DNA from 2 places in the Luteimonas sp. A534 genome. Region 1 is predicted to be linked to the other one. Evidence: predicted binding sites of a transcription regulator. Region 1 holds the regulator's gene; the other holds the start of a gene.
What was found. The regulator sigma-54, encoded in region 1, starts transcription at its own class of promoters, with help from an activator protein. The targets are predictions, from matches to a motif close to TGGCACGNGCNTTGC.
Positions count from the first base shown of each region.

Region 1 (11,086 bases):
CGGGCAGCGCGAGTCCGCTGCCGTCGGCCTTGTCGGCACCGACGTCCAGGGTGCGGATGGTGGCGATGCGCCCCGTCATGCCCAGCACGAGATCGCGGTAGGCGACGAACTGCTCTTCTTCCGACGGCAATTCGTCGCGCTGCAGGAACAGGAATTCGGTGCGGTACAGGCCGACGCCGGCCGCGCCCAGGGCGTGGGCCTCGGCCACGTCCTCCCGCGATTCGGCGTTGGCGTACAGGCGGATGTCGACGCCGTCGAGCGTGCGCGACGGTTCGCGGCGCAGGCGGTGCAGCTGGCGCCGCTCGCGCTTGCCCTCGCGCACGCGCTCGCGGTGTGCGCGCAGGTCGTCGGCGCCGGGATCCACGATCACCAGCCCCGTGCTGCCGTCGATCATCAGCACGTCGCCGTCGTTCACCTGTGCCAGTGCCTGCGCGGCCCCCACCACCAGCGGCAGGTGCAGGCTGCGCGCGAGGATCGCGCTGTGCGCGAGCATGCTGCCGCCCGCGGTCACGACGCCGAGCACGCCGCGGGCATGAAGCCGCGCGACCTCGGACGGAGCCAGCGCGTCGGCGACGATGATCTCGCCCGCAATGCCGACCACCTGGGCATCGTGGCGGTGCAGGGCGGCGTGGATGCGACCGATGACGTGGTCGATGTCCTCGACGCGGCTGCGGAAATAGGGGTCGTCCATGCTTTCGAACACGGTTGCGAGCCGGTTGCGCTGCAGGCGCAGCGCGTAGTCGGCAGCGTAGCGTTCCCTGGAGATCAGGCCATCAAGCCCCTGCAGCAGTTCGGGATCGTCGAGCAGCAGGGCATGCAGGTCGAGGAACTCACCGACTTCGCCGGCCAGTGCGCCGTGCAGGCGCGAGCGCAGGTCGCGCAGCTCCGCGCGCACCATGCCGATGGCCTCGTGCAGTCGCGCGATCTCGGCCGGAACGGCTGCGCGTGCGATGCGCTCCTCCGCGACCTCCAGCGCATGCGGCTGGCGCACGCGCGCCCGGCCGAGGGCATTGCCCCGCGATGCGCCCTGGCCGGGGAACACCTGGCGCATCAGCTGTCCTCGTCGAATCGTCGCTCGAACAGCGCGCACACGGCGTCGGCGGCCGCGGCCTCGTCGGCGCCCTCGACCCGCAGCGTGACCGCGGTACCGGTGCCCGCGGCGAGCAGCATCACACCCATGATGCTCTTGGCGTTGACCTCGCGGCCCTTGGCGGTGAGGGTCGCGTTGACGTCATAGCCCGACAGCAGCTGCACCAGCCGCGCGGTGGCGCGCGCGTGCAGCCCGAGCCGGTTGGACACGGTGAGTTCGCGTTCGATCATGGCCGGCCTGCCTCATGCGTCATCGTGCAGCACTCCATTGCGCGCGCCGGCGGCGGCCACCGCGGGCAGTTCATCGAGCGGCAGCTCGGGATAGTTGAGCACCCGCAGCAGCATGGGCAGGCTGAGCGCGGACACGCGGCGCACGGGGGTGCCCAGGTGCGCCAGGCGCGAGGCGATGTTGGCCGGGGTGGCACCGTAGAGGTCGGTCAGCAGCAGGACCCCGTCGCCGCTGTCGGCGCGCCGCAGCGCCGCACTCGCGGCCGGCAGCACGGCGTCCGGATCGGCGTCGAAGGACACCTCGAAGACCTCCACCGCCAGCGGCAGCGGACCCAGCAGGCGGCCCGCCACCGCCGCCAGCGCGGTGCCGATGCCAAGGTGTGTCACGAGGAGGATGCCGGCGGCCATCGCTACAAATTAGCAGAGCGGCGCGACCCTCAGGAAGCGCCGGCTGCGCGGGGCGCCGTTGCGGGGCTCAGTCGAGCTCGCGGTGGTGGGTGGCGACTTCGCTCCAGCCCTGCTGGCGGGCGTGCGCCGCCGCGGCCTCGGCGAGGAATACGGAGCGGTGCCGGCCGCCGGTGCAGCCGAAGGCCACGGTGACATAGCTGCGCGTGGACGAGTGCATGCGCGGCAGCCAGGCGTCCAGGAAGGCATTGACCTGCTGCAGGAACTCGGTGACATCGGCCTCCTTCGCGAAATACTCGCGCACCGGTGGGTCGCGTCCCGACAGCGGCCGCAGGCGCGCATCCCAGTGCGGGTTGGGCAACGCCCGCGCATCGAACACGAAGTCCGCGTCCGGCGGCACGCCGCGGCGGTAGGCAAAGGACTCGAACAGCAGCGACAGCGACGAGTCCATGCTCAGCCCGAGGTCGGTCAGCACCCGGCGCCGCAGCTGGTGCACGTTGAGTTCGCTGGTGTCGATGATGACGTCGGCCAGCGAACTCAGTGGCCGGAGCACCTGGCGCTCCAGCGCGATCGCGTCCGACAGTGCCAGCCCCAGGCGGGTGAGCGGATGCCGGCGGCGGGTGTCGGCATAGCGCTTGAGCAGCACGGCGTCGGCGGTGTCGAAGAAGACCAGCTTGGGGTCGAAGCCCATCGCGCCGACGGCGGACAGCCATTCCGGGATGTTGGCGAGGTCGCCGCGGCTGCGCACGTCGATGCCCACCGCGAGCTTCTGCGACGCCCGTTCGGGATGGGTGGCGCTGCGCACGAAATCGGGCAGCAGTTCGGCCGGGAGGTTGTCGACGCAGTAGAAGTCGAGGTCCTCGAAGGTGTTCAGGGCGACGGTCTTGCCGCTCCCGGACATGCCGCTGACGATGATCAGCGAATTGCCGGCGGCGTTCATGGCGTGCTTCTCAACGGCGTGCTTCTCAACGGTGTGCTCCTCACTGTGTGCTCCGTTCCAGGAAGTGCGAATGGCGGGCGAGGAAGGCCGCGGCGGGATCCACGCCCTTGGAGCGCAGCACGTGCACGCGGGTGGCGGCCTCGGTGAGGACCGCCAGGTTGCGCCCCGGCATCACCGGCAGCGTGATCATCGGTACGTCGAGGTCGAGCACGCGCCGCGAGCCGAGGTCACCGGTGAGCCGGACCATGCCGCTGGGGTCGCGCGCATCATGGGCGCTGTCCGGCCGCGCGAGGTGGACGACCAGGCGCAGGTACTTGTTCCGCTTCACCGCGGTATCGCCGAACATCTCGCGGATGTTGAGCACGCCCAGGCCGCGCAGTTCGAGCAGGTCCTGCAGCAGCTCCGGGCAGGTGCCGTCGAGCACGTCGGGCGCGAGCTGCGCGAACTCCGGCGCGTCGTCGGCAACCAGGCGGTGGCCTCGGGTGACCAGTTCCAGCGCGAGCTCGCTCTTGCCGGTCCCGGACTCGCCGGTGATCAGCACGCCGATGGAATAGATCTCCATGAACACGCCGTGCAGCGTGACCCGGGGTGCAAGCGCGCCGGCGAGGTGGTACTGCAGGACGTTGTAGAGCTCATGGCCGCGGCGTTGCGACGCCCAGAGCGCGATGCCCGATTCCTCGGCCATCTTGACCAGGTCCTCGGGGCAGGGCTGGCCCTTGTTGACCACCAGCGCCAACGGGCTGAACTGCAGGATCTTCTCCAGCGTTTCCCAGCGCTGCCGCGGCTCCAGCCCATCCAGCCAGGCGAGCTCTTCGCCGCCGAGGATCTGCACCTTGTTGGGATAGATGATGTTGAGGTAGCCGGCCAGCGACGGCCGTCGCGATACGGCGTCGACCGATTCCAGCTGCCGCGACGCGCCGGCCTGGCCGGCCAGCCAGCGCAGCTCCAACCGGTCCTTGAGCTGGTCGAACAATCCCTGTGCGGTGACGACCGCCCTCATCCCGACCCTGTCCGCCGGGGGGCGTCGTTCTGCAGCAGCAGGGCGCGCAGCGCGGCGATGTCGGGTGCGCCGCGCACCGACTCCCGGAAACCGGCGTCGGCGAAGCGGCCTGCGAGTTCGGAGAGGGTGTCGAGGTGCTGCTGCTGGGCGTGGTCGCCCGGAACCGCCATCGCGAAGACCAAGTCCACGGGCTCGCCGTCACGGGCGTCGAAATCCACCGGATTGGCCAGCCGGAGGAAGGCCGCCATCGGCTCGCGGCAGCCATCGCTGCGGCAGTGCGGAATCGCTACGCCGCGGCCGATGCCGGTGCTGCCGACCGCTTCGCGCCGGCGCAGGCCATCCGCGATCGCCGGGGTCAGCGCCGGCGAGCCGCCGCCCAGCAGGCGGGCGGCGACATCCAGCACCTGGTCACGGTTACCGGGTTCCACCACTTGCACGATGCGGCCGGCGGTGAGCAGGTCGGTGTAAGGCATCCCCCGGGCCTTCGATCGCCGGCTTCAGCCGAACTCGCCGTCGCGCACCGGATTCCCGCCGCGACGGTGCTGGTCGATCATCTTCTTCTTTTCCTTGACCAGCATGCGGTCGAGCTTGTCGGCGAGGAGGTCGATGGCGGCATACATGTCGGCCGCGCGGGCGTCGGCGTGGAGAGGTTTGCCGGCGACGATGACCGTGGCTTCGGCGCGATGGTCGGGCTTGTCGATGCTGAGCTGGGTGCGGACCTGCAGCGGTGGATCGTAGAGGCGCGACAGCCTGCCAAGCTTGGTTTCAACGTAGTCGCGCAGGGCCGGGGTGACGTCCATCTGCTGGCCGTGGGTCTCGATGAGCATCGCAACCTCCTTTCTCCGTGGGGACCACAGCATCGCGCATGGCGGCGCGGTGGTTGTCACGGACAGGTTAACCCAGCCCCCCGGGGGCGGGAAGCGGCCACACGGAGTTCAGGCGATGCGCACGCGTTCGTGCGATGACGGGATGTTCAGTGCTTCGCGATACTTGGCGACGGTGCGTCGTGCCACAGGGACACCGCTGTCCTTGAGCCGGTCCGCCAGGCGCGCGTCGGACAGCGGCTTGCGCGGGTCCTCGGCTTCGACCAGGCGGCGGATCATGTCCTGGATGGCGATGCTGGAGGCCTCGCCGCCGCCACCGGTGTCGATGCCCGAAGCGAAGAAGGCACGAAGGGGAATGGTGCCCCGCGGCGTGTGCACGTACTTGCGCGACACCGCCCGGGAGACGGTGGATTCGTGCATGCCGATCTGCGCGGCGACTTCGCGCAGCGTCAACGGGCGCAGTGCCTGGCCGCCGAACTCGAGGAAGCCCGACTGCTCCCGCACCAGGCAACGGACCACCTTGAGCAGGGTTTCGCCACGGGCCTCGATGTTCTTCAGCAGCCAGCGCGCCTCCTGCAGGCGGCCGCGCAGGTAGCCTGCATCGGTGCCTGCGGTGTGCTGCAGCATCTGCTCGTAACCGCGGTGGATGGTCAGGCGGGAATGGCGGCCGCCCGCCAGCGTGACCCGCCAGACGCCGTTGTGGCGCGCGATGCTGCAGTCGGGAACCACGTAGGTGTCGTGTGGCATGCCCCCGATGCCGGCGCCCGGGCGCGGGTCGAGGCCGCGGATCAACTGCAGCGCGGCGACCGCATCCTCCCTGCTGCAGCCCAGCGCCTCGGCGACGCCATCGGTGCCCAGCTTGGCCAGGCGCTCGATCAGCGTCGCCACCGCGCGGCGGGCGACGTCGCGGCCGGGAGTGTCTTCGGGCAGGGTGTCGAGCTGCAGCAGCAGGCACTCGCCGAGGTCGCGTGCACCCACGCCGGTCGGGTCCAGGCGCTGCACCGTGCGCAGCACCGCCGCGATCTCGTCCTCGTTGCAGCGAAGCTCCGGTGCCAGTGCCTCGGCGATCGCGGACAGCGGTTCGCGCAGGTAGCCGTCATCGTCGATGGCGTCGACCAGCGCCACGCCGATGGCGAGCTCGCGTGGCGACAGGTGGCTGAGGTTGAGCTGCCAGAGGAGGTGGTCGCGCAGGGTCTCGGACTGGGCGATGCGCTCGGAGGCGTCGCCGTCCTGGTCGTCGCCGCCACCACTGCCGCCACCGCTACCGTAGCTTTCGTCCCAGGCGACGTCGCGGTCGTCGTCCCAGGCGTCCTGGGCGGCATCGTCGTTTCCGTCTGCGCGGGCGTCGTCGCCGTGGGATCCGGAGGCCTCATCCGCAGACGACGGCGGAGCCGTTTCGTCCCATTCCAGCAGCGGATTGCTCTCGACCGCCTCGGTGATCTCGAGCTCTAGCTCGGGCATCGAAAGCTGCAGGAGATGCAGGGCCTGGCGCAGCTGCGGCGTCAGTACCAGGTGCTGTCCCAGCGATGTCTGCAGGCGAGGTTTCACGGTGTCCCCGATCAGGCGGGGGCGCCCGCCGGCTTACAGCCGGAAGGAATCCCCCAGGTAGACCCGGCGCACGTCCGGGTCGGCCAGCAGCGCGTCCGGAGCCCCCTGCGCGAGCACGCTGCCTTCATTGAGGATATACGCGCGGTCGCAAATGCCCAAGGTCTCGCGGACGTTGTGGTCGGTGATGAGTACGCCGATGCCCCGGTTCTTGAGGTGGCGGACGATGCGCTGGATCTCGCCGACGGAGATCGGGTCGACGCCGGCGAAGGGTTCGTCGAGCAGGATCAGGCGTGGCCGGGCCGCCAGCGCACGTGCGATCTCGACCCTGCGGCGCTCACCGCCCGACAGGCTGGCGCCGTTCTGGCCGGCGACGTGGGTCACCTGCAGTTCGTCCATCAGCGACTCGAGTTCGTCCTCGCGGCCCTTGCGGTCGAGGTCCTTGCGCAGTTCGAGCACCAGCTTGATGTTGTCGGCCACCGACAGCTTGCGGAACACCGAGGGTTCCTGCGGCAGGTAGCCCACGCCCAGGCGGGCGCGGCGGTACATGGGTTCGCCGGTGATGTCGCGGCCGTCAAGGACGATGCGCCCGGCATCGGCCGGCACCAGGCCGACGATCATGTAGAAGCAGGTGGTCTTGCCGGCGCCGTTGGGGCCGAGCAGGCCGACGACCTCGCCGGCGTCGAGCGTCAGCCCGAATTCGCGCACGACTTCGCGCTGGCGGTAGCGCTTGCGCAGGCCTTCGGCGACCAGCATCAGTTGCCGCCCTGGTCGGCCTTGGCGCCCTTGGGAAGGATGCGGGTGCGGACCTGGCCGCCTTCCTCGCCGCCGCCCTGGACCCGCCCGGTCCGCATGTTGTAAACGATGCGCCCGCCGCCCATGGTGCCGCGGCCGGGCTGGTTGATCTCGACGTTGCCGGTGAAGACCACGGTCTCGGTCTGCAGGTCGTAGTCGACGTTGCTGGCGGTGGCATCGATCGAGCCGCCGCCGTCGAGGTCCTGCTTCAGGCGCACGGGCGCCCCGGTAAGGATGACCTTCTGGATGTCGCCGCCGCCGCGGCGCACGTCGGCCTTGGCGGCGCGCACGTCCAGCGTGCCCTGCACGATGCGCACGTTGCCGGTGAAGACGCAGGGGCCGCCGTCGTCGCCCACCGAACAGTCGTTGCTGTTGGAGGTGAGGTCCATCGGCTGGTTGCGATCGGTCGATTTCGCCCAGGCGGGCGCCACGGCGACGGCTGCGGCCAGTGCCAGGAACGTCGTGAGGCTAACGGCGCGTGGGGACATAAGTGGTGTGGACCTTGGAGGTGAGCTGGAAGCGCTTGTCGGCCAGGTCGACTTCCATGCCGGTGCCGCGCATTGTAGTGCCGGGCTGGGTGATGGTCACGGCGAGGTCGCTGCTGGCGCGGCGCTGGCGGGGCAGGACTTCGAGGGCCTCGGTGTCCAGGCGCATCGCGCGGTCGCCAGCCGGGTCGGAGAGGGCGACGACCTGGCCCTCCAGGCGCATCCGTTCGCTGTCGGCGCTGATCCAGCCGGTGGCGGCACGCAGGTCCCAGTACAGCTCGCCGCCGTCTTCGGGAAGCAGGAACAGCGGCTCGCGGAGGGACATGGTTTCGTCCACCGGGTCGCGGTGCAGGTGCGGCGCGCGCAGGGTGAACGCCTCGTTGCCGTCGTTGTCGAGCGAGACCAGCTCGAAATCCTCCAGCACGTAATCGGAACGGTCGCTCGCACCTGCGGCCGCGGGGGCTTCCGCGCGCTGTCGCCAGGCCGACCAGCCGCTGGCGATCGCGGCCACCAGCAGCACGATGATCAGGGCGCCGCGCCAGTTCACTGGCCTGCCCCCGCGGCATCGCCACCGGCGCCGGCGTCGCCACGGGCGGCCAGCAGCAGCTCGCAGAACTCGCGCGCCGCGCCTTCGCCGCCACGGTGCGCGGATTGCCAGTGCACGTGGCCGAGGATCGCCGGCTGCGCATCGGCAGGCGCGGCTGCCAGGCCGGCGGCGGACAGCACCGCCAGATCGGTGAGGTCGTCGCCCATGAAGGCGACCTCGTCGGCGGCCAGGCCCATGCGCGTGCGCAGGCCTTCGACGCAGGCGAGCTTGTCCTTGATGCCGGTGTGGGCTTCGACGCCGAGGTCGCGGGCGCGGATCTCGGCCGCCGCGCTGGAACGCGCGGTCACGAACACCACCGCGATGCCGGCGCGGAGCAGCAGCGACAGGCCAAGGCCGTCGTGGACGTGGAAGGCCTTGGTCTCGGTGCCATCGGCCGCGATGTACAGGCGTCCGTCGGTCAGGGTGCCATCGACGTCGAAACACGCCAGGCGGATGCGCGCGGCGCGTGCGAGCAATTCGGTGGACGGAGCGGGGCGGCTGTGGGCAGGCATGAACACGTGATCACACCACGCGTGCACGCAACAGGTCGTGAATATTCAGGGCGCCGGCCACGCGGCCGTCGTCCTCCACGACCACCAGGCCACCGATCTTGTGCGCCTCCATCAGCTGCGCGGCTTCCGCTGCCAGCGCGTCGGGGCCGATGGTGCGCGGGCTGCGCGTCATCACTTCGGAGATGGGCGTGGTGCGCACGTCGATGCCGGCATCGAGGCTGCGGCGCAGGTCGCCGTCGGTGTACAGGCCAAGCAGGCGGCCGTCGTCGTCGACCACCGCGGTCATGCCCAGCATCTTGCGGCTGATTTCGGCCAGCGCTTCGCTGACGGTGGCGTGCGCGGGCACGCAGGGCACGGCATCGCCGGTGTGCATGACATCGGCGATGTGCAGCAGCAGGCGGCGGCCGAGCGCGCCGGCGGGGTGCGAGCGCGCGAAGTCGTCGGCGGTGAAGCCGCGGGCCTCGAGCAGGGCCACGGCCAGTGCGTCGCCCATGGCCAGCGAGGCGGTGGTGCTCGACGTCGGCGCCAGGTGCAGCGGGCAGGCCTCTTCGGGCACGCTGACGTCCAGGTGCACGGCGGCGGCGCTGGCCAGCGTCGAGCCGACGCGTCCGGTCAGGGACACCAGCGGGTTGCCCTGGCGCTTGAGCACCGGGAGCAGCTGCAGCACTTCGTCGGATTCGCCGGAGTACGAGAGCGCCAGCACGACGTCGGCGTCGGTAACCATGCCCAGGTCGCCGTGGCCGGCTTCGCCGGGGTGGACGTAGAACGCGGGCGTGCCGGTGGACGCGAAGGTGGCGGCGATCTTGCGGGCCACGTGGCCGGACTTGCCCATGCCGGTGCAGACCACGCGTCCGCGGCAGGCGAGCAGCAGGGCGCAGGCGCGGGAAAAGTCGCCGTCGATGCGGGCGGCCACGGCGGCCAGGCCCCGGCCCTCGATCTCGAATACACGGCGGCCGCTGGCCGCGAAATCGTGCGCGCCGACGGCGCTGGCTGGCTGGTGGCTGCTGCCGGACATTTCCGGGCCGGACCCTTTTTTTGTTAGGCTAACCCGTTCATCTTACGCGGATTGTCCCGTGGCCTGCGCGCCTTTGCGCCGGCGCTGGACGGCCGCTCATTTGCCCTTCATTACGGGAAGAACCCCTTGGACGCAGACACCATCCGCAAACTCATCGAGCAGGGCCTGCCGGGCGCCGATGTCGATGTTCGTGGCGACGACGGCGTGCATTTCGAGGCGCTGGTGGTGCACCCGGATTTCGGCGGTCGCCTGCCGCTGGCCCGCCATCGCATGGTCTACGCCACCCTGGGCGCGCTGATGGGCAACGAGATCCACGCCCTGGCCCTGCGGACGCAGACCCCCGACGAGCACCGGTCCGCCTGATGCAGAAGATCTTGGTGAGTGGCGGAGTGCCCCTGGAGGGTGAGATCCGCGTGTCCGGCGCCAAGAACGCCGTGCTTCCGATCCTGTGCGCGACCCTGCTGGCCGACGAGCCGGTGGAGATCGGCAACGTCCCGCACCTGCATGACGTGGTCACCACCGCGCGCGTCCTCGACGGACTCGGCGCGGGCGTCACCCATGACGCCGACGGCAGCCACGTGGTGGTGGATCCCCGCGGCGTCAACAGCCACATCGCGCCCTACGAGCTGGTGCGCACGATGCGCGCCTCGGTGCTGGTGCTCGGGCCGCTGGTGGCACGCCATGGCGCCGCCGAAGTCGCGCTGCCCGGCGGCTGCGCGATCGGCTCGCGCCCGGTCGACCTGCACATCCGTGCGCTCGAGGCACTCGGCGCGCGCATCACCGTCGAGCACGGTTTCATCAACGCCCGCGCCGGCCGCCTGCAGGGCGCCCATGTCGCCTTCGACACGGTCAGCGTCGGCGCCACCGAGAACCTGCTGATGGCGGCCACGCTGGCGCAGGGCACGACGGTCATCGACAACGCCGCGCGCGAGCCCGAGATCGTCGACCTCGCCGACTGCCTGCTGGCGATGGGCGCGGACATCGAAGGCGCGGGCGGTTCGCGCATCGTCGTGCACGGCGTCGACCGGCTGCACGGCGCGCGGCACGACGTGGTCGCCGACCGCATCGAGGCTGGCACCTTCCTTGTCGCAGGCGCAATCACCGGCGGGCGCGTCACGATCACCCATGCGCGGCCGGACACCATGGACGCGGTGCTGGAGCGGCTGGCCGCGGCCGGCGGCGACATCGCCATCGATCGCGACCGCATCACCATCGACATGCGTGGCCGCCGTCCGCGTGCCGTCGACATCACCACCGCGCCGCACCCGGCGTTCCCGACCGACATGCAGGCGCAGTTCATGGCCCTGGACTGCATCGCCGAGGGCGTGGCGACGATCGACGAGACGATCTTCGAAAACCGCTTCATGCACGTGAACGAGCTGATGCGGCTGGGTGCGGACATCCAGATCGATGGCAACCGGGCCAAGGTCACCGGCGTCGAGCGCCTCAGCGGGGCGCCGGTGATGGCGACCGACCTGCGCGCGTCGGCATCACTGGTGCTGGCGGGCCTGGTCGCCGAAGGCGAGACGCTGATCGACCGCATCTACCACCTGGATCGCGGCTACGAGCACATCGAGCGGAAGCTGTCTGGTCTTGGTGCGCGGATCCAGCGGATCGACTGAAACGAAGAGGGCACTGCATCGCAGGGCCCCGGTTCGTGCT
Region 1 is NZ_JBSVRR010000003.1:396,629-407,714, forward strand. Features, by position in the region: gene ptsP (phosphoenolpyruvate--protein phosphotransferase) at 1-1,051, opposite strand, end outside; gene ACW5F0_RS10035 (HPr family phosphocarrier protein) at 1,051-1,320, opposite strand; gene ACW5F0_RS10040 (PTS sugar transporter subunit IIA) at 1,333-1,725, opposite strand; gene rapZ (RNase adapter RapZ) at 1,793-2,662, opposite strand; gene hprK (HPr(Ser) kinase/phosphatase) at 2,703-3,662, opposite strand; gene ACW5F0_RS10055 (PTS sugar transporter subunit IIA) at 3,659-4,135, opposite strand; gene hpf (ribosome hibernation-promoting factor, HPF/YfiA family) at 4,160-4,489, opposite strand; gene ACW5F0_RS10065 (RNA polymerase factor sigma-54) at 4,598-6,034, opposite strand; gene lptB (LPS export ABC transporter ATP-binding protein) at 6,068-6,787, opposite strand; gene lptA (lipopolysaccharide transport periplasmic protein LptA) at 6,787-7,314, opposite strand; gene lptC (LPS export ABC transporter periplasmic protein LptC) at 7,295-7,858, opposite strand; gene ACW5F0_RS10085 (KdsC family phosphatase) at 7,855-8,409, opposite strand; gene ACW5F0_RS10090 (KpsF/GutQ family sugar-phosphate isomerase) at 8,420-9,424, opposite strand; gene ACW5F0_RS10095 (BolA family protein) at 9,551-9,787, shown strand; gene murA (UDP-N-acetylglucosamine 1-carboxyvinyltransferase) at 9,787-11,046, shown strand.

Region 2 (11,086 bases), on a different contig from region 1:
ACACCGTATAGCGGCCCTGTCCGCCGTGCAGGAAGAACAGGTCGTTGCCAAAGATCTCCGGCCAGCGCAGCAGCAATCCTTGGCCAAGGTAAAGCGCCGCATCGTGGTCTATGCCCCAGTTCCGATGCAGCAACAGCAGCATCGCCAGCCCCAGCATCGCGCCAGCGATGGTGTCGATGGCCCGCGGGCGGACGCCGGCGGATGCGTCAGCTGGAAGCCGGGACATTGTTCACCTCCTGCAGGTCTTCCATGACGTCCGCGCAGCGATAGAGGTGGTAGGTCGTGGCCGGCTCTTGGGTCACGGGGTCCATGATCGTCCACGAGCCGAGCGAACGCTGCGGCTGGCGGTACACGAGCACCAGGTAATCCGGCACTGGTTCTGGTCCGGGGCTGCAGGCGCGCCTCATCCCCTCGTCGCCGATATGGCAGGGCGCTTCGTTGGAGGCGCTCCAGATCTCGCAGCCCAGGTCCATTTCAATCAGGGTGCGCATTCGTTCGACCCGCACGTTGGCATCGACGGAGAGCGCACGATTGAAGACCTGCCCGGAGACTTGGTGAGGGCTGAAATAACTTGCGCGGCGTAGCACCAGCCATGGCCCGGTCAACGTGTGCTGACCCCAATAGACCTGCGCGTCTTCGGGGATGTCGACGCCGAACACGTCGCTCTGGAAGGCGGATTGCTCCAGCGCGAGGTTGACCGGCGAGCGCGCATCCCATCGCGTGGCCGCCAGCACGACCAGGGGCAGCAGCAGGAACACGATCGAGATCGTCCGCCAGGAAGCCGGCAAGCGCTTCCATGCCAGCACCGCCAGCGCGGGCAGGCCCAGGCCGATCACGGGAAAGAGAACGACCCTGCGATCGAACGCGTACAGATCGAATCGGTAGTGCGCGGCCCGGAAGACGGCCAGCTCCGAGCTCAGGTAGATCGCGAAGAGGGCGGCGATAGCCAAGCCGAACAAGACGGCCAGCGGTCTCCGCAGCCGTTCCCGGCCGGCAAGCGCCACCGGCCACGCGGCATACAAAATGGCCAGCAAGGGCCAGCTCCAAGAGGCCATCGACCGGACCAGCAAGACGGTCAGCATGAGCAGCAGCGCGCGGGACACGTCGCGCGCACCCAGGTCCCGGACCAACAGCAGTACGACTGCGCCCATGGCAAACCAGTGCGCGAGCCAGTGCACCCGCCACAGCTGCAACTGGGCAGGCAATACTAGCTGCAGGCCGTCGACCAAGGCCAGGTTTGCCAGCATGCCAAGCCCAAGGCCAGCCAGCGCCGCCGCGCACCATCTAGCAAACGGCATATCAAGGCCCCGCCACGCGTAGGCCAGCAGAAGCGCATCAAAGGCGAGGAGGTTGAGGTCCGCGCTGCGCCATGACGTCAAAAAAAGTTGTCTGGTCGCCTTGCGCAGGTTGGACACCCATTCCGGATCAAGGCGGTGCAGCAGGCCGTCGAATGGCGCGATGCCCGCCATCGCAAGCACCGTGACGGGTAGAACCGCCCACAGCGCGTGCAGCCATCGCCGGTCCTGCATGACCAGCCAGGGCCATACGACCAGGGCGGCGGCGACGGTTTGAAGCGGATGGAACGCGGCCGCCACCGTCGCGCACACAAGCGCGGCAAGCAGATGCTGGCGCGCCAGGAGGCCGATGGCCACCAGGCAGAACGCTTCCGCGAACGGGCGTGGTGTCACGAACTGCTCGCTGTAGGCGAACATGTTGCTCATGCCGTACGCGGATGGCAGGACCGCAATCCCCAACCAAGCCCAGTAGCGCTGTCCGGCGGGGAGCAGTGCATGCAGGCAGTACCAGCTTGCCGCGGCGAACAGCAGGATGGACACCAAGGCGCCGGTGGCGAATACGGCGCCCGGCGGTGCCCAGCGGATCGACTGTTCCATCAACCAAGGGAAAACCGTGTAGCGCTCCTGCCCGCCACCGTGAATGAAGGTCAAGTCACTGCCGAATATCTCAGGCCAGCGACGGACCAGTCCCTGTCCCAGGTAGAGAACTGCATCGTGGTTGATACCTGCATAGCGCTTCAGGAACAACACAACGACTATGCCGAGCAACGCGCCGGCAATTAGATCGTGGGGGCGCTTGAGGAATTGAGGCGTATGCATTGGTGAGGGTTCGGTGCGAGGAGCGATGTTTCTGATGGTTTAACGTGGCTGGGTAAAGCCCGCTGTCACCTCGTTACTTCGCTCTGATCTCTAGATGTTCTCTCATAAAGATGCATGAATCCCCCTTTTGAAACAAAGATTTGCCGATAGCTTTCTGCCAGCTGGCGATCAAGGTTCATTAGCCCCTCAGGATTCATGGGGAAGTCGCGGAATCCGTGGACGAGAACATAGTCGATGGAGCGTCCGGTCTGCTGCTCGTATGCCAATAGGTCGATCTTCGGGGACAGGGAGATGAGGGCGCTGTCTCCTCCCAAGGACGCCGCGGCGCCGATACCCCGGCGGAACTGGATGGGGTGGTCTTCCGCTTGCCCCTGGAAATTCTTGAGATCGATGGAATGGCGCTCTGAAGCGACTCCACTGCCCGCCTGGATCAGTACGTCCAGCTTTGCCGGAAAGGGCTGGCCATACACCTGGTTGTTCAGGCGTATCGCCACCAGCGTGCTGCTCTCCTTGATATAGGGTGCGGCAGAGGAAATTTCGCGGTAGTAGCCATTAAGCTCGGAGAATAACTGGACCCTCGGAACCAGCGAAAGGAGGACCAGTGCGACCCCGGCTGCGCCGGCCAGCTTCCATTGCTGTGGTTTGATTGTTGGCGGGACGAGAGCGGAAATCCAAAGCAGGAGCACCACGAATACGAGTGGCTGAAAACGCGAGGGCATCCACCGCACGATCCATTGTTGCGGCATTGCCAGATAGAGTGTGAGGAAAGCCAGAAAGCATGCGGCGAATGGGAGGCTGCGCCGGACATTTGAAGCGCTGAGTAGGAGGAGCAAAGTTGTCGCGACGAGGGCGACTGCGAACACGGCGGCGGCGATGAACTCAATGTCGTCGTACGGACTGAAAGACGTTCCGGTGAGGAGTGCTTGGATCCTGCGCAGCGCATCGAACTCAAGGTTGGCCGCGCCGGAGGAGGTTGCCGAACCGAAGCGGCCCAACAGAAAGTACAGCGAGGCAACTATGCCGGGAATACTGCCCAGTAAAGGCGGCACAGCATGTGTCAGGATTGAACGACAGCGTCCTTGTGGCTCTTTGCCGCCTTCTTCGGTGTCGTGTTGCATCTGCATGATGATGGCCGTTAGGCCGGTGACGGCAATTGCAAGTACAGACGCAGCAAACGCGAAGACATGGATGACATACGCAAACGTGGCAAGAAGTGCATGTATCAGCACTACGCGGATGTTGAACTCCGTCCGGTGGCGCCACCAGTAGCCGAACCAGGCCAAGAAGATGACGGTGCTTAAGGAGAAGTTGTAGAACCCGAATGCAAGGGGAAGAGAGATACTGCAGAAAACCAACAGCGGGAGCAGGCACAGGGACTTTCGGTTGATCCCTGCCAATGCATAGGCGGAAGCACACGCGAAGGAAACGAAATAGAGCGTGAGCCAGAGCTTCTCGGCGACGAGGGGTGGTGCAATGGCCATCAACGCGACGAGTACCGCCTGCGTCGCCAAATTAGGGTTGAGTCTGGAGTTCAGTTCGACGAGGCCGCCGTAAAAACTGTCTCCCTGTAATGCCTCGTACATGGCATAGGCCAGGTGGACGTGGGCCGGGCCATCTACGGTGGGAAAGAAGTCGAAGCCCCAGACCAGGTAGAGCTGGGCGGCAGTTGCCAATGCGCCCAATGCCCAGGCCCAGCCACGCCACGCGACTCGGTCGTCGTGCGCCGCACCGCTGCCGCTGTTCGAATCAAGCACCCTGCCACTCCCCGTTCGTCGGTTCGAAGTCTATGCCCCAGCTGCCTGACTCAGTTAACCCCGGATCGCCTTGCCGCTGGCCCGCCCGGGCCGCCAGGCCGGTCATCACTTCTCCTCGTGGTACTCATCGTCCACGTTGATCGCCCAGATTCGCGCCTTGTCCACCCCGCCCGTCGCGATCTGCCGCGCGGCCTCCCTTGCCGTCAGCATCGAGTGATCCTGGTTGTTGTAGCGGTGCATGCCGTTGCGTCCGGTCAGGAACAGGTTGGGCACTGCGTCCAGCGCGGCCTGCAGCGCATCGAATCGCTCGTAGGCCTCGCCGAAGTAACCGGGATAGGCTTTGGGTACGCGGATGACCACGGTGTCAGCCGGGGCGTCGGCCCGTGCCAGCCCGATCTCGACCATCTCGCGGTGCGCCAGCGCGCTCATGTCGGCGTCGGGAAGCGTCCACAGCGGGTCGCCTTCGCTGCAGAAGAACTCCAGTCCCAGCCATGTCATGTCCGGGTCGGCCACCATGAACGGGCTCCAGTTGTTGAACACCTGCACGCGGCCCACGTTCACGCCTGGCTCCTGGATATAGATCCAGTTGTCGTCCAGCTGGCGCTGGATGGCCGCCTTCGGATAGAGCAGGCCCACGGTGATGAAGTCGCGGTACGACAGGGCTGCGGCAATGTCGCGAACCTCGGCGGGCCAGGCGTCCGCGGACGCTGCGACAAGGTCCTTGATGGGCATCGTGGAGACGGCATGGGTACAGTCGACAGCGTGTGTGTTGCCATCGCTATCCCGATAGCCGACGGCGCGCACTTGTCCATCGCGGATGTCGACGCGGTCTACCTTGCATCCCATCAGCAGCGTTCCGCCGCGCCTGGTAAAGCGCCGCGCCGCCGTCTCCCACATCTCGCCGGGGCCGTGCTTGGGATAAAGGAAGCTTTCGATCAACGAGGTCTGTTCGGCCTGTTGGCCCCTGCCCAAGGCCTTGCGCAGTGCGTGCGCCATGGCCTTAGTGATCGACAGGCTTTTGATGCGCTGTGCGCCCCAGCTGGCGCTGATCTCGCTGCAGGGTACGCCCCACACCTTCTCGGTGTATTCCTTGAAGAACTGCAGGTACAGGCGCCGGCCGAAGCGGTTGACCATGAAGTCTTCCAGTGACGCCTCAGGCCGGATCGGGAGCAGGTGTGCCCGGACGTAGCTCAGGCCGAAGGTGAAGACCTTCCACGGTCCAAGCTTCAGCAGGCTGTCCAAGCCAAGTTTGAGCGGGTAGTCGAAGAAGCGCTTGTTAAAGTAGATACGCGACAGCCGGCTGCGGACAAGCAGCACGCCGTTATCGCTTTCACTTGCGGTAGCCGCCGGCAGGCCGGCACTGGCGCCCTGGTACCGCAGCTCCCGCGCGGCGGCCGGGTCCGAGGGCTCGGCGACCGGCATCAACGCGCGCCACCAGTCCATTACCCAGTCGGACTTCGAGAAGAACCGGTGCCCGCCGATGTCGATCCGGTTGCCGTGGTGCTCCACCGTGCGCGAGATGCCGCCAACCTGCCGGTCGGCTTCCAGGATGGTGATATCGGTGATGCCCGCGTCCTGCAGTTCCAGTGCGGCAGTCAGGCCCGCCGGGCCCGCGCCGATGATGACGACCGAGTGCCCACTCAAGCCATCTTCTCCTGCACTGGAGCGCCGCGCGGGCTGGCTGCGAACAGCAGCGATTTTCTGGCCAGGTAGTTGAAGGCGAAGGTGGCGCCCGCGGCGCCGAGTTTGACCAGTTCCGGCAGCAGTCCCAGCCGTGTTACGCCGAGCCACAACACGAATTGGGTGAGTCCCAGCCCGGCGAGGCCGATGGCGATGAAGGCCAGAAATTCCAGTGCCGGTGCATCGGCGAACGTGCGCGCCCGGAAGACCCAGCGGATGCTCAGCACATAGGCAACGATTCCGCCGGCGACGAACCCGATGGATGCAGACCACGCGAGCCCCACGTCCAGCAGACGCAGGCACGCGGACAGCGTGGCGAGGTCAACCACCAGCGCAAGCAGCGAGGCGGCGAAATAGCGCACGAGGACGAGCCGGAGGATCCGGACGGGAAGCGGTGAATTCATGGACGGTCTATCGAGGGCCCCTATCGGGATTGTGACAGATGATCTGCCTGCGGGCTGCTGCGGGGCGTTCGAACGAATATCAGCATGAGTGTCACCCCATCAAGGCGCGACGGTGCAGTTGCCCGTGTCCATGTCGCACGTGGTGATCCGGGTGCCGGGGTTTCTGGGCGTGCCCGTGATGTCTACTCCGATCGCGGTCGCGGTGATCGCCGCGCTGCAGGCTTCCAAGGGAGCGGGCTCCGGTTCCTGCTGCATGTGCAAGGTCGCGAGAGCGAAGTTGGCGTAGCTCTTCATCTCGGCCTGGCACGCACCTTCCGCTGCACGGATGCGGTAGTCGTTGTAGGCCGGCAGGGCGATGGACGCCAGGATGGCGATGATCGCAATCACGATCATCAGTTCGATTAGCGTAAAACCACGCGCGGTCCTGGACATGACGTCCCCTGTTTAGTTCCCCGAAAGTAATGACGCAAGTAGCGGGCCAATTCTGGCGCCATCTAGGCGGTGGGGATTCCTAGTGCTTGAAATGTGCTGGCTGCCGCAGTGGAGTGTCTGCTCTTTCGGGGGGAAAAAAACAAGGCCCCTCTTTTGAGGGGCCTTGTTCCGCACCGTATGGAGTCGTTGACTTAGACGGACGGGGTCATCGAGCAGGTAGCGTTATCGGCTTCACAAACGGTGGGAGCCGAGCCCGGATCTACGGGGCTGAAAGTGATGGCCGCGGAACCTTCGACGTCGCCCGAGGTCAGCGCAACACCCCCGGTGCACGCGACGTTCCGGGGGGCGTCGACGGTCATGCCCGACTGGACTGCTGCCACGGCCGAGTTCATGTAGGCCTTGGCCTCAGCCTGACAAGCACCTTCCGCCGAACGGATGCGGTAGTCGTTGTAAGCCGGCAGCGCAATGGCAGCCAGGATGGCAATGATCGCAACCACGATCATCAGTTCGATGAGGGTAAAGCCCTTCTGCATCTTCATGGTGTATCCCCTAGGAGTTGATATGGGTACTTCACGTGCAGCGATGCCGGCTTGGGTTCCGGAACCGATGCTGCCGTGCGACGCCGCACGTGCAGTGAAGTGTATGCAGAACCCGTGCCAGTTGGTGGCTTCCGGGGCCGGATGAACAGATGTGCAACCGGATTCACGGTCTCGGCTGTCACTGGCGGGAATTAGGAGACGCGTTACGTCACTTTTTACCTCGGGAAGTGACGTTGAATGTCAGTGTTTGCGCCTCTCTTGTGACGCGTATCGCGTATTCGGTTTGGGGACGTCCGTGAGATGCGCGAGCCGCAGTCGAGCCGGTATCGCGAAACTGGTCACATCTTGACGGCGGCCGGGCGAAGTGGCCGCCCATGTATGGCGTCCACCAGCATGGCTGCGTGGCCAGCTTGCGATACCAGCGGCACCACGCGGATCGCAGTGCTCTCGCGATCCACGGCCGCCAGCGCAACACCCAAAGCTTCCGCATGGGCATGGCTGCGTGCGATCAGCTCTTCAGGAGTGCGGCCGCGCTGCGCCAGCATCGGCCCCACGTGGGCGTAGTCGATGTGGTATGCGGGACGTCGCGCATAGTCGTCGGCACCGGACAGGGCCAGTCCACCTGGCGGCAGGGCGCCCACGAGGATCGGGCCCGTCCATGACAGCGCGCGCTTTGCCTCCGGGGTGCGTGCAAGGTCTGCAGGGTCGATGTCCAAGGCGCGCACCAGCTCGATGTGGTTGCCCATGCCCACGAGGTAGACGGGACGCAGGCGCGCCAGCATCGCGATGGCGTACGCCAGGAACAGCAGCTGGATCAACACGACCACGGCGATGTCCATGCGCAAGCGGCGCTTGCTGCTGCGGTAGACCAGCCACGTGAGCACAGGGCCGGCCGCCAGTACTGCGGCAAACAGCAGCACGAGGTGACGATCGATGCCGGACAGCGGAAGCAGGGCGCCGGGGTACCAGAAGAACACCGGCACCGCCAACACGGCGCCGATCGCGGCGATGCTGGCGGCAAGGTGGACCAGCGCGGCCTTGTGGCGGGCCGGATCGCGGGTTGCGGTGGATTCCATGATCAAGCTCGGCAAAAGAGTTGGCGCGCCGAGCTTAGCCGCTGGAATGTTCCATGGGGGCGCCAACGGCGGCTCAGTCGATGCCGAGCTTCTTGAGCTTGTAACGCAGCGCCCGGAACGTGATTCCCAGCGCCGCAGCGGCCTTGGTCTTGTTGTACCGGCTTTCCTGCAGCGCCTGCTGGATGGCGGCGCGTTCGATCTCTTCTATATAGGAAGGCAGGGCGCTTGACGCAGTCTCGCGCGGGTTCATCGCACCCGGCGACTGTGCGCCGCTCCCCGGCATCGGCGGCAGCCGCCCCGGCGAACTGATGTTGTTCCCACCCGGCAGGCGCAGGTCCGCGGCGGTAATGCTGTCACTGTCCGCCAGCGCCATCGCGCGCTCCAGCACGTTCTCGAGCTCGCGCACGTTGCCCGGGAACGCGTACGCCGCCAGTGCGGCCAGCGCCTCGGGCCCCAGCTTGGGCGCGCTGCGGTGCATCGCCTGCGCCAGCCGCGCGAAGATCGCGTCGGACAGGATCGGCAGGTCGCCGTCGCGGTCGCGCAGCGCCGGCACGTGCAGTTCGATCACGTTGATGCGGTAGTACAGGTCGTGCCGGAAGCTGCCGGCATTCACCAGGGCGTTCAGATCTTTGTGGGTGGCCGAGAGGATGCGCACGTCGACATCGATCTCGGTCGATGCGCCCACGGGGCGGATCTTCTTTTCCTGGATGGCGCGCAGCAGTTTGACCTGCATCGCCAGCGGCAGCTCGGCCACTTCGTCCAGGAACAGGGTGCCGCCGTCGGCGCTCTGGAACAGGCCGGGCTTGTCGGCATGGGCGCCGGTGAAGCTGCCCTTGCGGTGGCCGAAGAACTCGCTTTCCATCAGTTCGGTGGGGATCGCGCCGCAGTTGACCGGCACGAAGGGGCTGTTGGCGCGTGCGCCCTGGGCGTGGATGGTGCGCGCCACGAGTTCCTTGCCGGTGCCGGATTCGCCGCTGATGTGCACCGGCGCCTGGCTGCGCGAGACCTTGGCGATGGTTTCGCGCAGGGCGACCATCGCTGGCGAGCCGCCAAGCAGGCGGCCGGCCTCTTCGGGCTGGGCGGCGCGGCGGGCGTTGAGTTCCAGCGCCTGGCGCACAAGGCCGCGCAGCACGTTGATGTCCACCGGCTTGCTGACGAAGTCGAAGGCGCCGGCCTTCAGCGCTTCCACCGCGGCTTCGACATTGCCGTAGGCGGTGATCATCGCCACGGGGGTGTCGGGGAAGCGGGTGGTGATGTCGCTGATCAACTCCAGTCCGGAGCCGTCGGGCAGGCGCATGTCGGTCAGGCAGAGGTCGTAATGGTTGGCGGCCAGCAGTTCGCGGGCGGCGCCCAGGTTGGCGGCGGTATCGGTGCGCAGCCCCATGCGGCCCAGGGTCAGCACCAGGAGCTCACGGATGTCGTGTTCGTCGTCGACGATGAGGGCGCTGCGGGTTTCAGTCATGGTTGATCTGGGGTGGCCGGTCCGTGGTGACCAATTTTGGCACTTTTTTACTTAGTGTGACGAGTGTCAAAAAGTACAGGGGGAGGGGGATTGCTTTTGTGGGAGCGGCTATAGCCGCGATTGGCCCATTCCGGCCAGGTCCTATCGCCGCTATAGCGGCTCCCGCAAAAGCTGTTGCTCCCATAAAAGCGGAACTATGGCCGCTCCAGCATCACCGATCCGCCGCGCAGGGTGATCCGGAAGCAGGCGCCGCCGCCGGGCAGGGAGACGTATTCGAGGCGGGCATCGTTGGCGCGGCAGAGTTCGTGGGCGATATACAGGCCCAGGCCGGTGCCGTGCTCGGAGGTGGTGAAGAAGGGCCGGAACAGTTGGTGGCTGACGGCGTCGGGGATGCCGGGGCCGCGGTCGCTGATCTCGATCACCGGGTTGCCGTCGAGCAGGTCGGCATTGATGGTGATCCGCGCGGGTTCGCCGGGCTGGTGGCCGTGGCGCACGGCATTGTTGGTCAGGGAGGTCAGCACCTGCTGCAGGTGGCGGGGGTCGACCATGGCCGGTACTTCGGGCCGACGGCCGGCCTGGCGCAGGGCGGCGTTGTCTTCGGGGCAGGTCTGGCGGTAGTCGGCGATGAAGGCGCGGACCTGGCCTACAAGATCCACGTTCTCGGGCTGGGCGCGCTCGCGGCGGGCCAGGCTCAGCACGCTTTCGACGATGGTGTTGGTGCGCATGCACTGCTGGTGGACGATCTGCAGCAGGCGGCGGTCGCTGTCGCCGATGTCGCGCGATTCCTCCAGCAGCTGGGTGGCGTAGCTGATCGCGGCCAGCGGGTTGCGGATCTCGTGTGCGAGGCTGGCGGAAAAGCGGCCCATGGCGGCGAGCGTCAGGGATTCTGCGCGGCGCGAGACCAGGGCGGTGTCGTCGAGAAAGATCAGGGTGGTGTCGTCGGTCGCCAGCAGGCGGGTGAAGCGCGGCAGCACTTCATTGCCGTCATCGCCGATGGTCAGCGGGGTGTCGTCGGTGTCGCCGCTGCGGCGCCATTCGGCCACGCGCATGGCCAGCGCCGGCGACAGCTGGGGCAGGGTGCGCGGGGTTTCGCCGCGGATCTCGGCGCCGGCCTGGCCCAGCAGGATGCGGGCGGCCTCGTTGGCCATGCGGATGTGGCCGCGGCCGTCCACCATCAATACGCCCACGCGCATGCGGCGGATGATCAGTTCGTTGACCTCGGCCAGGTTGGCGGCCTCGGCGCCGCGCCTGTGCGCCAGCGTCCGGCTGTCGCGCATGTCGCGGCCAAGGAAGTTGGTCAGGGTGGCCATGGCCAGGTAGCTGACCGAGAACATCAGCACTTCGGCCAGCGGCCGTTCGCGGATGGGGCTGCCGCTGATGATGACCATCACGTACTGCGCGACCAGAGCGCCCGAGGCCAGGGCGGCGGCGGCCAGGCCCAGGTGCAGGGGCATCAGCAGGGCCGCGGCGCCGACGTTGAAGAGCAGCATCATCGCGATGCCGGGGCCGGCGTGGGGCAGGGCGTGGGTGGCCAGCGTGGCGACGGCGATGTCGATCAGGACGCCGAACACCACCTGTGCGGGCAGCGGGACCGATGCGCGCCCGGACAGCACAAGCAGCACCGC
Region 2 is NZ_JBSVRR010000002.1:232,901-243,986, reverse strand. Features, by position in the region: gene ACW5F0_RS05795 (hypothetical protein) at 1-226, opposite strand, end outside; gene ACW5F0_RS05790 (hypothetical protein) at 207-2,114, opposite strand; gene ACW5F0_RS05785 (hypothetical protein) at 2,180-3,868, opposite strand; gene ACW5F0_RS05780 (NAD(P)/FAD-dependent oxidoreductase) at 3,974-5,512, opposite strand; gene ACW5F0_RS05775 (GtrA family protein) at 5,509-5,952, opposite strand; partial or broken gene ACW5F0_RS05770 (prepilin-type N-terminal cleavage/methylation domain-containing protein) at 6,273-6,384, opposite strand; gene ACW5F0_RS05765 (prepilin-type N-terminal cleavage/methylation domain-containing protein) at 6,576-6,923, opposite strand; gene ACW5F0_RS05760 (hypothetical protein) at 7,262-7,999, opposite strand; gene ACW5F0_RS05755 (sigma 54-interacting transcriptional regulator) at 8,073-9,461, opposite strand; gene ACW5F0_RS05750 (sensor histidine kinase) at 9,656-11,086, opposite strand, start outside.
Region 2: a site for sigma-54 is predicted at 7,029-7,043, ahead of ACW5F0_RS05765 (prepilin-type N-terminal cleavage/methylation domain-containing protein). Genes of this name have one in related genera too.